Regions from separate parts of the Cupriavidus sp. F041 genome, predicted to be linked through region 2. Evidence: predicted binding sites of a transcription regulator. Region 2 holds the regulator's gene; the other holds the start of a gene.
The links. Region 2 encodes LexA, which represses DNA repair genes until DNA is damaged. Its sites were predicted from a motif close to ACTGTATNNNNATACAGT; they were not measured.
Positions count from the first base shown of each region.

Region 1: dinB (DNA polymerase IV) is a predicted target of LexA. The motif match lies at 2,680-2,697, and genes of this name have one in related genera.

Region 1 is NZ_JBVASY010000002.1:1,359,726-1,365,557, forward strand. It holds gene ACZY0R_RS23515 (hypothetical protein) at 1-345, opposite strand, end outside; gene ACZY0R_RS23520 (hypothetical protein) at 663-1,145, shown strand; gene dinB (DNA polymerase IV) at 1,446-2,609, opposite strand; gene ACZY0R_RS23530 (TonB-dependent receptor) at 2,742-5,189, opposite strand; gene ACZY0R_RS23535 (FecR family protein) at 5,378-5,832, opposite strand, start outside.
Region 2 is NZ_JBVASY010000002.1:2,396,745-2,402,576, forward strand. It holds gene rplI (50S ribosomal protein L9) at 132-584, opposite strand; gene rpsR (30S ribosomal protein S18) at 616-894, opposite strand; gene priB (primosomal replication protein N) at 898-1,197, opposite strand; gene rpsF (30S ribosomal protein S6) at 1,272-1,646, opposite strand; gene ACZY0R_RS28390 (asparaginase) at 1,748-2,746, opposite strand; gene lexA (transcriptional repressor LexA) at 2,971-3,627, shown strand; gene ACZY0R_RS28400 (hypothetical protein) at 3,737-3,904, shown strand; tRNA gene ACZY0R_RS28405 (tRNA-His) at 4,073-4,148, shown strand; gene ACZY0R_RS28410 (hypothetical protein) at 4,349-4,624, opposite strand; gene ACZY0R_RS28415 (class I SAM-dependent methyltransferase) at 4,833-5,447, opposite strand; gene tnpA (IS66-like element accessory protein TnpA) at 5,534-5,832, shown strand, end outside.

The DNA.
Region 1 (5,832 bases), 1.0 Mb from region 2:
CGTGACGGTCGGGAAGGCGTGGTTCGCGGAAGTCAGGTAGCTGGTGACGAGGTCCCGACCGGAGCCGGGACGGCCGCAAAGTCCGATAAGCATGAGGTTTCCTTTGTCGTGGTCGTTCGCCTGCGGGTGCTTGAGGTCAGCGAGGTCGGTGCGCGGATTTGGCGCCGCGGCGCAATGCGGCGTGACCGGGCTGGCGTGGTGCCAGGCCGTGACTTCCATGACTCGGCATACGGGGTCGACCCGCTGGGTCGCGACCGGGCCGAACCGGCGCAGGCACAAGCCCTGGCGCTCGCGATGCAGCCCGGCGTTGGGTATGGAAATGCCGGGGTTCTGATGCCGCTTCAAGTTAACGCCGATAATTTACCCAAAGGCAAATGTAAAGACAAGTCTTATGGGTAACTATCCTGACTTGCCGGCCGTGAGTCCCGGTCCTCGATCCACGGAAGCCGCCAAGGTGCCGACGCCCCCGTGGCTTGCCGCATCAGTGTCGCGTCGACCCCGCCGAACCATCGCGCTGAGAAGGGAGCGAAAGGTCCTTTTGCTCCGTAAATTACCTTTTAGTCACTAAATTTACAGTACCAGGAGAAAATTTACCTTAAGGTAATGCGCGGGTTTAATGAGTAATGGACATCCAAGATACGCGCGAACAACGCCTGGCCCAAGTGCTGGAGAAACAGTTCGGAGGCTCGATTGCACGCCTCGCGGACCGAGTCGACCGCGAACCCTCATATTTCTCCCGAGTTTTTTCGTCGGAAGGCAAGGCCGGAAAGAAGCGCATCGGTGAACGGCTTGCCCGCGACATCGAGGCCAAGCTCGGCTTGCCTCGACTGTGGCTGGACGGCAGCATGGAGGATGCTGCCGTCCATTCGAATGACGAGATCCTGCCGCCTGGCGTGGCCATTCGGGTGGCTCGCTTGGTCAAGGACTTGCGCAACGAGGACATCGACCGCCTGCTGACGGCCATTGAGTTGCCGATGCAGGTCGAGGGCGTGCGATCGGTGCGCAAATATGGCAAGGGCGCCAAACAGGCGCAGGTACTGACGACCGGAAGGCGCACGGCAACCGGCTCCGCTAGCGGGGCGGTTCACGAGTCCGGCGCGCGTGTCGCCGGGAAGCAGCGAGGCAGGAAGAAGTCGGCAGACTGACGCAACCGGTGTCGTCAGCGACGCAGCGTCGGCAGCCAGGGCAGGACCAGCTGCCGCCGTGCCTGCCCTATAACGTCCGGCCGGGTCAGGGCTGAAAATGCCATCAACTAGATGGCTGCGTCAGGAAATCAATCGTCGCGAATTCCCGCAGTTTCGCCTCCGAGCGCTTGCACTCAGTCACGTCGGTGATAAGTCCGTGCCATAGCGTGCTGCCGTCCTACAGGCGCCGGGGGGCGTGCATCCCCTTCCAGTGCGGCCCGTGCTCGTACTATCAGACGGCCTGAATATCGGCTGCGACCGCTATTCGTCTTCGCCGAAAGGCAACTCTCCCTGGACCGGCGCAGACGCATACTCCAGCTCGCCGGCTGGCGTCAGCGCGCTCACCCGTACGCCCAGCAGCCGTATCTTCCGGTTCAGCGGAACGCGTCTGACACATTCGGTGGCGGCGCGCCGCAGCAGGGTGGCGTCGGCGGTCGGGGCCGGCATGCTGAGGTCGCGGGTGACGGTGTGGAAGTCGTCATAGCGCAGCTTGACGCCGATGGTGCGGCCGACGTAGCCCTTGCGGCGCAGGTCTTCGGCGAGGCGCTGGCACAGGCCGGTAAAGACTTCGCCGAGAGCCTGGCGATCGTGGCGGGGATGCAGGTCGCGCTCGAAAGTGGTTTCGCGGCTCATCGACTTTGGCTCCGAGCTGATGACCACGGGGCGTACGTCATGACCTTGCGCGATCTCGGCGAGCCACGCGGAATAGCTGCGGCCAAAATGGGCCTGCAGCAGCCCGAGGTCGGCGCTGGCGAGGTCGCCAACGGTGGCGATGCCGAGCGCGGCGAGTTTCTCCGTGGCTTTCGGGCCGATGCCGTTGACCTTGCGCACCGGTAGGGGCCAGATGCGCAGCGGGATGTCTTCCGGCGTCAGGAGGGTAAGCCCATCGGGCTTGTCCAGCTCGGATCCGATTTTGGCGAGGAGCTTATTGGGCGCGATGCAGATGGAGCAGCTCAGCCCCGTGGCCTCGCGAACCGCTTGCTTGATGCGGCTGCCGATATCGGCGGGCTCGCCTGGCACATCGCTCAGATCGATGTAGATCTCGTCGATGCCCCGGTCTTCGACCTGGCTCGTGAACGTGGAGACGGCCGCCTTGAAGAGCCGGGAGTAGTGCCGGTACGAATCGAAGTCGGTGGGCAGCAGAATGGCGTCAGGCGCGAGCTGGGCTGCCTTCATCATGCCCATGGCGGAAAAAACGCCGAGCGCGCGCGCTTCGTAAGTCGAGGTGGTGACGACGCCACGTCCCGCATAGTCGCGCAGGCGCGCAAAGCGCCGGCTTCCGTCTTCAAGCGTCTCGGGCACCGCATTCCGTCCGCCGCCGATCACCACGGGCATGCCGCGCAGTTCCGGATACCGCAACAGCTCGACGGACGCATAGAAAGCGTCCATATCCAGATGGGCGATGCGGCGGGGGGCAAATGACATGGCGTCAGCGAACGGGGTTGACGACGCGCCCCGGCCGCGAGAAAGAACTCGGGGGCGGGTCGCCTTGGTTACTGTATGCATATACAGTATATCGAATTCTACAAGAAGAATCCCTGCGGCGCCCCGGCGGGCCTACCAGCGATGCACGTAGGTCGCCGCTAGCACGATGCCCGCAGCGGGCAAGTGCGAAGTGTTATTGCTATTGCGCAGCAACTGGCTGTAGAGGGGGTAGTAGTAGCGGTTCAGCAGGTTCTGGATCCCCACCGTGACGCTGTCTTTCTTGCTGACCTGGTAGCGGCTGATGAGGTCCAGCGTAGTGTAGCTGGCCACGTCGCGCCGGCCGAAACTGTCGACGCCGTTGAGCCGGTAGTCATGGCCGGCAAAGAAGGTGGCCTGCAGCCGGTTGCTCCATGCAGGTGTCGGGCGGTATTGCAGGTAGCCGGTGAGCTTGAGCGGCGGAATGCGGTAGCCGCTCATCTGCTGGCTGGCGCCGCCTTGCGGCGTTTCGCGGCCGCGCATCCAGGTGAAAGTGCCGCCCGTGCCCCATTGCTCATTGTCGGACAGGTAGTCGGCCGAGGCTTCCACGCCGTAGATGCGCTCGGCGGTGCGGGTCAGGATCAGGCCGTTGTTGAAGCTTTGCACGTCGCCCAGGTCGGAGGTGGTGTAGAAGACTGCCAGCGAGGTCAGCGTATTGCCGAAGGCGCCGCGCCAGCCGAGTTCATAGTTGTTGGTCTTGACCGGCTGGAGGTCGGAGGAGCCGATATCGAAGCCGGCGCGCGCGTTGCGTACTTGCAGGCCGATATCGGGCAGGTTGAAGCCCTGGCTGAACGAGGCATAGACCTCGTGCCCCTTCACGGGTTTGTAGACTACGCCGGCATTGCCCAGCGGCGCGGTGTAGTCGACCGAGCCGCCCTTGACCGTGGCGGGCTGCGCCACGCGGGATTGCGACAGTGGCACGAAGTCGTTGAAGCGGGCGTTCGCGTACTGGTAGCGCAGCCCGCCCTCGGCCGACCACTGCTCGTTGAACTTGTGCTGCAACTGGCCAAAGCCGCCCAGGCTGCGCGTGGTGATCCGGGGCATATAGGTGAGGGTGCTGGTCTTGTTGAAGACCCGGCCGCCGCTGGCGTCGTAGGCCTTGGGGTCGAAGATATCGATCGGCATGTCGCTGCGTTCTTGCTCGAAGTCCAGGCCCCAGACCAGGCGGGTGCGCTTGGCGCCGTCCAGCGGCGTCTTGATGGTGAGCCGGCTGCCGAACACGTCGGAGTTCTGCATGGACTGGTCGACATTGCCGCCGCGCGTGGCGACGGCGCGTGCGTCGAACGGTGTAAAGCGGGTGAAGTAGTCGCGGTAGTAGAGCTGCGACGAGACGGCGCTGCCCGCCAGGTCCTTGTGTTCGTACTCGAGATTGACCAGCGTGTTGCGGATCTGGTTCTGCTCGTCCAGTTGCAGGCCGCTGATGGCGCGCGCGGGCACGCTGCCCGGCGCCAGGCGGGCTACCGACGGGTCGGAGGCGTAGCCGGTATCCTGCTTTGCATTGAAATGGCTCACGGCAAGCTGCACGCGCTGCTCGGGCGTGAGGCGCAGGCCCAGCTTGCCGCCGATGTTGTAGATGTCCGACTGGAACAGGTCGCCCTGGCTCGGCTCCGGCGCGATGCGCTGGCCGCGCGCGTCATAGGAGTTGCCGATGTGGCGGGCGCCCACGTCGAAGGCGTAGTCGACCATCCCTTCGCTGCCGGAAACATGCTGCTGCAACTGGCCGGACAGGCCGTCCGCACGCAGGCGGGAAAGCGGCGATGTCAGCGAAAAGGTGGTCTCCGACAGCGGCGGGCCGCCGGCCGGGCGCGTGTTGATCGAGACAATGCCCCCGGTGGCCCCGCCGCCGTAGATGGCGCTGCTGCCGCGCAGGACCTCGATGCGCTCGATCAGGGTGGGATCCACGTTGGCGAGGTTGCGCGCCGAGTCCCGGTTGGTGTTCAAGGGAATGCCGTCGAGCAGCACCAGCATGCCGCGTCCCCGCAGGGTCTGGCCGAAGTCGGTCACGGTATGGCTGGAGTCGGCCATGCCGGGAATGACCTTGGAGAGAACGGTGGCCACGCTGTCGGAGCCGGTCTTCAGTTCATTGAGTTCCGCGCGATCGATCACCGTTACCTGCCGGGTAGGGCTCATCAGGTCGCTGGAGGTACGCGATGCCGTTACCTCCACGGCCTCGAGCATGGCCGCCGGCGCGGGGGCGGCGGACGTTGCCGCCGCCGTTGCATTCGCCGCGGCATTGGGCGCAACGGCGCCCGATTGGGCCGCCGGTTGCAGCACGATGCCGGAGCCACTGCGCTGGTAGCGGATGCCGCTACCCTTGAGCACGGCATCGAGCGCGGCTTCGGCGGGCATGCTGCCGTGCACCGCCGGGGCTTGCTTGCCCGCTACCAGTGCGGGAGTGAAAAACAACTGAAGCGAAGTCTGCCGGCTGAGCTGCGTGAGCGCGTCGGCCAGGGACTGGGCACGGATGTCGATCGTCACCGTGGCTGGCTGGGCCGGCTGGGCGGCAGTCGGCGCCGCGGCGGCGCCGATGAGGGTGGCGGCCACGGTGGCGATCAGTTGGGGGCTTGGGCGCGCGCGGCGCGGCCGATGTTGGCGCTTGGCGGCGATGCCGGCCAGGTTCTGCTGTTGCTGGGTCACGTCTGGGTCTTCTCTGAGAGGCGTCAAGGGACGGCGGCCCGCGGTGCGCGGGCACGTTCGGGGGAGAAGACGAAACGCGGAGCAAAAACCTGAATCTAGCGAGAAAATATTTCTGTGCTGCCGTCGGGGAGGGTGCGTACGCCCACGGGCAGGAACTGCGGTAGGGCGGTGAGCAGGGCATCGGTATCGTCGGCGTTGAAGGCACTGCTCAGGCGCAGCGCGCCGGCGCTGGCGTCGCCGATTCGCACCGGGCTGCGGCGATAGCGTGAGACCTCGGCTGCCACCAGTGACAGCGGCTGGTCCTTGAACCGCAGCTTGCCTTCGCGCCATGCCATGGCCGTGCCGAGATCGACCGGCGCCGCGGGGGCTACCCGGCCATCGCCGGCGATGCGGGTGCCGAGCCCGGCCGACAGGCGCTTCACGGACGGGGCCGGGCCCCGGCCTTGCACGCCGACCGAGCCGGATTCCACCGCGACAGCGACCGTTGCGCCGTCCCGGCGCACATCGAAGCGCGTGCCGGTGACCGTGACCTTGCCGCTGCCAGCGTCGA
Region 2 (5,832 bases):
CAAACGAGGGCAGCGGCCAAACAAAAAGGCAGGAGCAAAACGCTCCTGCCTTTTTGTTTGGTCAAGCTCGATACCGGCAACCGATCCCTGCCAGCCAAACAGGCAAGCGGGACCGGTGGCAAGATCAATGCTTAGACGTGTTCGCCCAGGACGGAAACCGTCACGTCGACCAGCACGTCGGTGTGCAGCGAAACGCTGACCGGATGGTCGCCGACGATCTTCAGCGGGCCATTCGGCAGGCGCACTTGCGCCTTCTCAACCTTGAAGCCTTGACCAGCCAGTGCTTCGGCGATGTCGGCGTTGGTAACGGAACCGAACAGGCGGCCGTCCACACCCGACTTCTGGGTGATTTGCACGGTCAGGCCATTCAGCTTTTCGCCTTCGGCTTGCGCCGCGGCCAGCTTCTCGGCAGCTGCCTTTTCCAGTTCAGCGCGCTTGACTTCGAACTCGCTGATAGCGGTCTGGGTAGCACGGCGGGCCTTCTTGTTCGGGATCAGGAAGTTACGGGCGTAGCCGTCCTTCACGCGAACGATGTCACCCAGGTTGCCCAGATTGATGACTTTCTCAAGCAGAATAATTTGCATCGTGTTTTCTCCTTAACGGACCTAGGGCCGATCAGTTCTTGTGCAGGTCGGTGTAAGGCATCAGCGCGAGGAAACGCGCGCGCTTGATAGCCGTATCGAGCTGACGCTGATAGTGCGCCTTGGTGCCGGTCAGGCGGGCCGGGGTAATCTTGCCGTTGTCGCCGATGAAATCCTTCAGGGTGTCCAGATCCTTGTAGTCGATCTGTTCCACGCCAGCCACGGTGAAGCGGCAGAAGCGCTTGCGCTTGAACAGCGGGTTTTGCTGCTGGAAGCGCTTCTTGTTCTTGTTGTCACGTTTGACGAATGCCATGATTCAATCCTTTTCGAATGCTTTACATCCAGTGATGTGAAAGACGAGAGCCTTGCTGTTGCGGTGCTTGCGGGCCAGGAATCCTTCGCAGTCGAGCACCGCGCCGAGCGGAGTCCGCTCAAGCCGCTGGCCGATCTGACCGATTCCCATGGCGGCGATGGCGAATTCCACCTGCCTGGGCGTTTGCGCCTCGACCGTCTCGCCCGCGTACTGCAAGATGCAGTTGACAACGGGGACCCCGGCCGGGGTGTAACGCAAGGCATCGCGTTCCGCGAGCGTTGCGCAGAGCCTTAACTGGTTCAACGCACTCTCCCGCACCGATGCCCGCACTTGCCGCCGCGGCGTTCAACGCCCACGGCAACCACAACAGTCCGCACTTAGGCGGCCTGGACTTCGCTGGTCTGTTGCGCGGCCTTGCGGGCTTCTTCGCGCTGCACTTCCTTCATCATCGGGGACGGTGCGGTTTCGGCCTTCTTGGTCTGAACGATGAGGTGGCGCAGCACCGCGTCGTTGAACTTGAACGCGTGTTCGAGTTCAGCCAGGGTTTCCTTGCCGCATTCGATGTTCAGGCAAACGTAGTGAGCCTTGGCCAGCTTCTGAATCATGTAGGCCATCTGACGGCGGCCCCAGTCTTCCACGCGGTGGATCTGGCCTTCCTGCGACGTGACCAGCGTCTTGTAACGCTCGATCATGGCCGGAACTTGTTCGCTCTGGTCCGGATGGACGATAAATACGATTTCGTAATGACGCATTGACGCTCCTTTTGGATAAGCCGCCCGGGCGCCATGTCCGGTGCAGCAAGGTTGGATAGCCTTAAAGTATAGCGTGCTTTTGCCTTCTGCAGCAAGCCGCCTTAGTTTTCAGCGAACAGCGCCTGCAACGCAGCGGGATCCGCAGCCAGTCCGGGCGTTGCCGCCAGGGCCAGCATCAGGAGCACGCGCGCCTTATATGGATTGAGATCGCCCGCGGAGACGAAGGCACCCGAAGCCGGCCGTGGAGGTGCCGGTATTGCCACATGCCCTGCCCCGGTGCGCGAACTACGCACCACGGCCACGCCCGCCCCGGCCGCTTCCACCAGCGCATCGACCAGCGACTGGTGAACCGACCCGTTGCCTGCGGCCGCCACGACCAGCCCCGCCACACCTGCCTGCGTGAGCGCATCCACCACCAACCGGCCGGGCTCCGCGTAACTGGCAAGGATCTCCACCTGCGGCCACTTGGATGGCACGGCCCAGGCCCGGTCCGGCAACAGTCGGGGCGCACGGACAAATCGCACGAGGTCGTCCTGCACAAAACCGATCGGGCCGGCCAGCGGCGACACAAAGGCGTTGACCGCTGACGTATGTCCCTTCACCACATCTCGCCCGGCATGGATTTCCTGATTAATCACCAGTAGCACGCCCTTGCCCGCCGCCCCTGCGCTCGCGGCTACCCGTACCGCGTCCAGCAGATTCAAGGGACCGTCAGCCGACAGAGAGGTGGAAGGTCGCATCGCCGCCGTCAGCACCACCGGCACCGTGCCCACACATGCCAGATGCAGCAGCGTTGCCGTCTCCTCCAGCGTATCGGTGCCATGGGTAATCACAATGCCCGCCACATCGGCCTGCGCGGACCAGAACGCAACGCGTTCAACCAACCGGGCCCAGAGGGCGAACGACATGTCCTTGCTATCCACCTGCGCCACCTGCTCCGCCTCGACGCGGGCCACGGCGCCGAGCGCCGGCACCGCATCAAGCAGCGCCGTCACAGGCACCGTGGCCGCCTGGTACTTCGCGCTGCTGGCAGCATTGGACGAAGAACCGGCAATGGTGCCACCGGTAGCAAGCACGACGACGCGAGGCAGGAGAGACATGGCGAGATAGCGATCGAAAGCCGGAAAGGTTAAGCAGCGAGCGAAGAATGAGGCTGCAAGTGCCGCGAATTGTAACGCCCAGGCTCGCGCCACACGGCACGGTGAGCCGCGCCCAACGCACCTGTCGATGCGCAGACTCCCAAAATTCCGCTTGCACTTCACTCGATACTGTATAAAATCACAGCATACTGTTTAAACATACAGTGCTTTCCAACACGGCGACCATGGCGACCCTGACACCGCGACAGCAGCAGATTTTCGACCTGATCCGCAGCAGCCTCCAGCACACGGGCTTTCCGCCCACACGCGCCGAGATCGCCGCCAAGTTCGGCTTCTCATCGCCCAATGCTGCCGAGGAACACTTGAGGGCCCTGGCCCGCAAGGGCGTAATCGAACTCACCCCAGGCGCCTCGCGCGGCATCCGGCTCAAGGTTTCGCGCAGCGACTCAGAGCTACCAGACCAATTCTCGCTGCCAATGGCCGGCGTGATGCAGCTGACACTGCCCCTGGTCGGGCGCGTCGCGGCCGGTAGCCCGATCCTTGCCGCAGAACACATCGACCGCCAATACCAGGTCGACGCTTCGGTATTTGACGTGCAACCTGATTACCTGCTCCGGGTACGTGGCCTGAGCATGCGGGACGCCGGCATCCTCGATGGCGATCTGCTTGCGGTCAAGCGTGCCAGCGAGGCCCCGAACGGCAAGATCGTCGTTGCGCGACTGGGAGACGACGTCACCGTCAAACGCCTCAACCGCCGCGGCGACTCGATCGAACTCATTGCGGAAAATCCCGATTTCCCCAGCATTATCGTGCGCCCCGGCCGCGAAGAATTCTCTCTGGAAGGTATCGCCGTCGGCTTGATCCGACCCAGCGGCTTCTGACGAGTGCGGCTGAGGCGGGCAAGCCCGTATCACGCCGACGCCCGATTGTGCCAACGCCGCCCGCTAGTCGGGCACCGCTAACTGTTGTTGCAAGTCACCAGGTGTAGCCATGCTGCAAGCCAACCGCCTCTCCGCCCGCCGCCCCGTCAAGCCCGTACCATTCCGCCAGTCCAAAGGCGTGCGTATCTACCAGGGTGCGCAACGACGCACCATGGTGGGCAGCATGGCAGCCATCTGCCGCATGCTTGAGTTGGAGGAGTCGGCCAAGCTTTCATAGTTGGGCTACGGCAGCACTCACTTGCGCACGTCGCAGTAACCGACCTAACCGGCTGACATCGCATAAGCCAGCACAGAGAAAAATTTGTGCACAGTACTAGCCATCCGCCTTTTGGTATTGTATGATCTTGTTCTTCGTTGCTCAGCAGCCAGCTGAACAACCTCTACGGTGGCTGTAGCTCAGTTGGTAGAGTCCAGGATTGTGATTCCTGTCGTCGTGGGTTCGAGTCCCATCAGCCACCCCAAGAATTTGTCTTGCAAAACAGCGCCTTAACCAAGGCGCTGTTTTCATTTGTGCATCCCAAAGCCAGGGTCCATTCCCCCCATCTTCCCACGGTGGGAATACTTGCTAACCGCCGGTGTCGGCACCACCACCTCGATCTAGCCTGCTTCAGCACACCCCTCCCCCGTTTCTTCCACGCAGCGACCTCCCCCAATCCCTTAGCTAGTCCGCAAGAGGAATTCCAAATTCGCCGCGCTCCAGATCTCGCTCAAATGCGACTGTCCACGAAATGCCGGTAGCGGCGGGATAGACTTGGACGTCTCCGCCAACTCGGGCGACAGTGATTTTTCGGGGGATATGACTCGACCCGCTGCCTTGCGAAATGCCCTCTTCCTCGCCCACCTCGAAGTCTTCTCGAACAAATCCATGCCGCGCGCAGGCGGATTCAAAGTCGCCGCGTTCATCCACGGGCAGTTCGTGGAACAGTTTTTGAACCATGGCTATCTCCCAGAGCCCGGCAAAATCCTAGCATGACGGCAAACCAGCGCGCATAGGGCGACTGCATCCACACCGGGCAGGAGCCATCGCCAATTGGCTCCGATACTCTCCAAAAAGCCTGAGCGTGGCGGGCACGGATGGCCTGCAGCCCCCGTTACACAAGTGGGTTCATGCGCGCGGAGAGACGATCGAAAGCCGCAGGCTTTGACTACGCGACGCCGGAACGCAACTGCATGGCCATGACACTCCAGGTGACCGCGTCCCGGCCCTGCGTATCCTTACGCTGACCGAGGTAGTAATCCACCAGGCCAAACTCTCGGCCGAGTTCCAGGGTTTCCTCGGCGGAAACATCGAACATCCGCCGGCCAATGGGAACTTGGCCATGCCGGAGTGACATGATGAATCGCCCGCCCGCGGCGAGCAGCTTCGCTACTGTTTTCATCGCGACGGGCCGCTCGTCCGCGTCCAGATGCATCCATACGGCGGCAAGCAGAATCAGATCGAACTGCTCTTGCCTGGATCGCATACCCACTAGGGATGGCACGTCATCCAGCCATTCGATGGGTAAATTCGAATGGATGCGCTGCCCTTCCTGACGCAATTCGCGAGTTGGCTCCACTGCCACGACGCGATGTCCAAGCCGCGCGAGCGCAGCCGCGTCACGGCCCGACCCAGCGCCGATATCCAGTATGTTGCTGTGCCTACGCGGAAATATGTGCAGTACATCTCGATGCACGTCCTCGAAGAGGAGGTTTTCGTACTGCACTGCCAATGCAACCGCATTGCTGCCATAGCCGGCAGTACTTTCCATTGGCTTGTTCATCTGTAAGCGCGATTTTCTCCGCACGTAGCGTTGACGCCCCGAAAGGCGCAGGATTGTGCCCACGATTTTTTTCGTGGGCACAATTCATGGACGATAGCGATTTTGACTTCCTGCCGCTGCGAGTGACCAATGTCGGCGCCAACGGGAAACGCAGCTACGACAGGCAGGGCAAGCGAAGATTGATCGAGGCTTGCCTTGAACCCGGCGTATCGGTTGCCAGCATGGCGATCCGAGCCCGGGTGAACACGAACCAATTGTGGCGCTGGGTCAAGCAGTACAAAGCAGAAAGACAAGGTGGTATTGACATGGATAGCGCCGTCGAAGGCGCGCCATCGGCCTTCGTTCCGGTAGTAGAGGTTCGCGGCGTACCTCCTCAAGCCCAGCG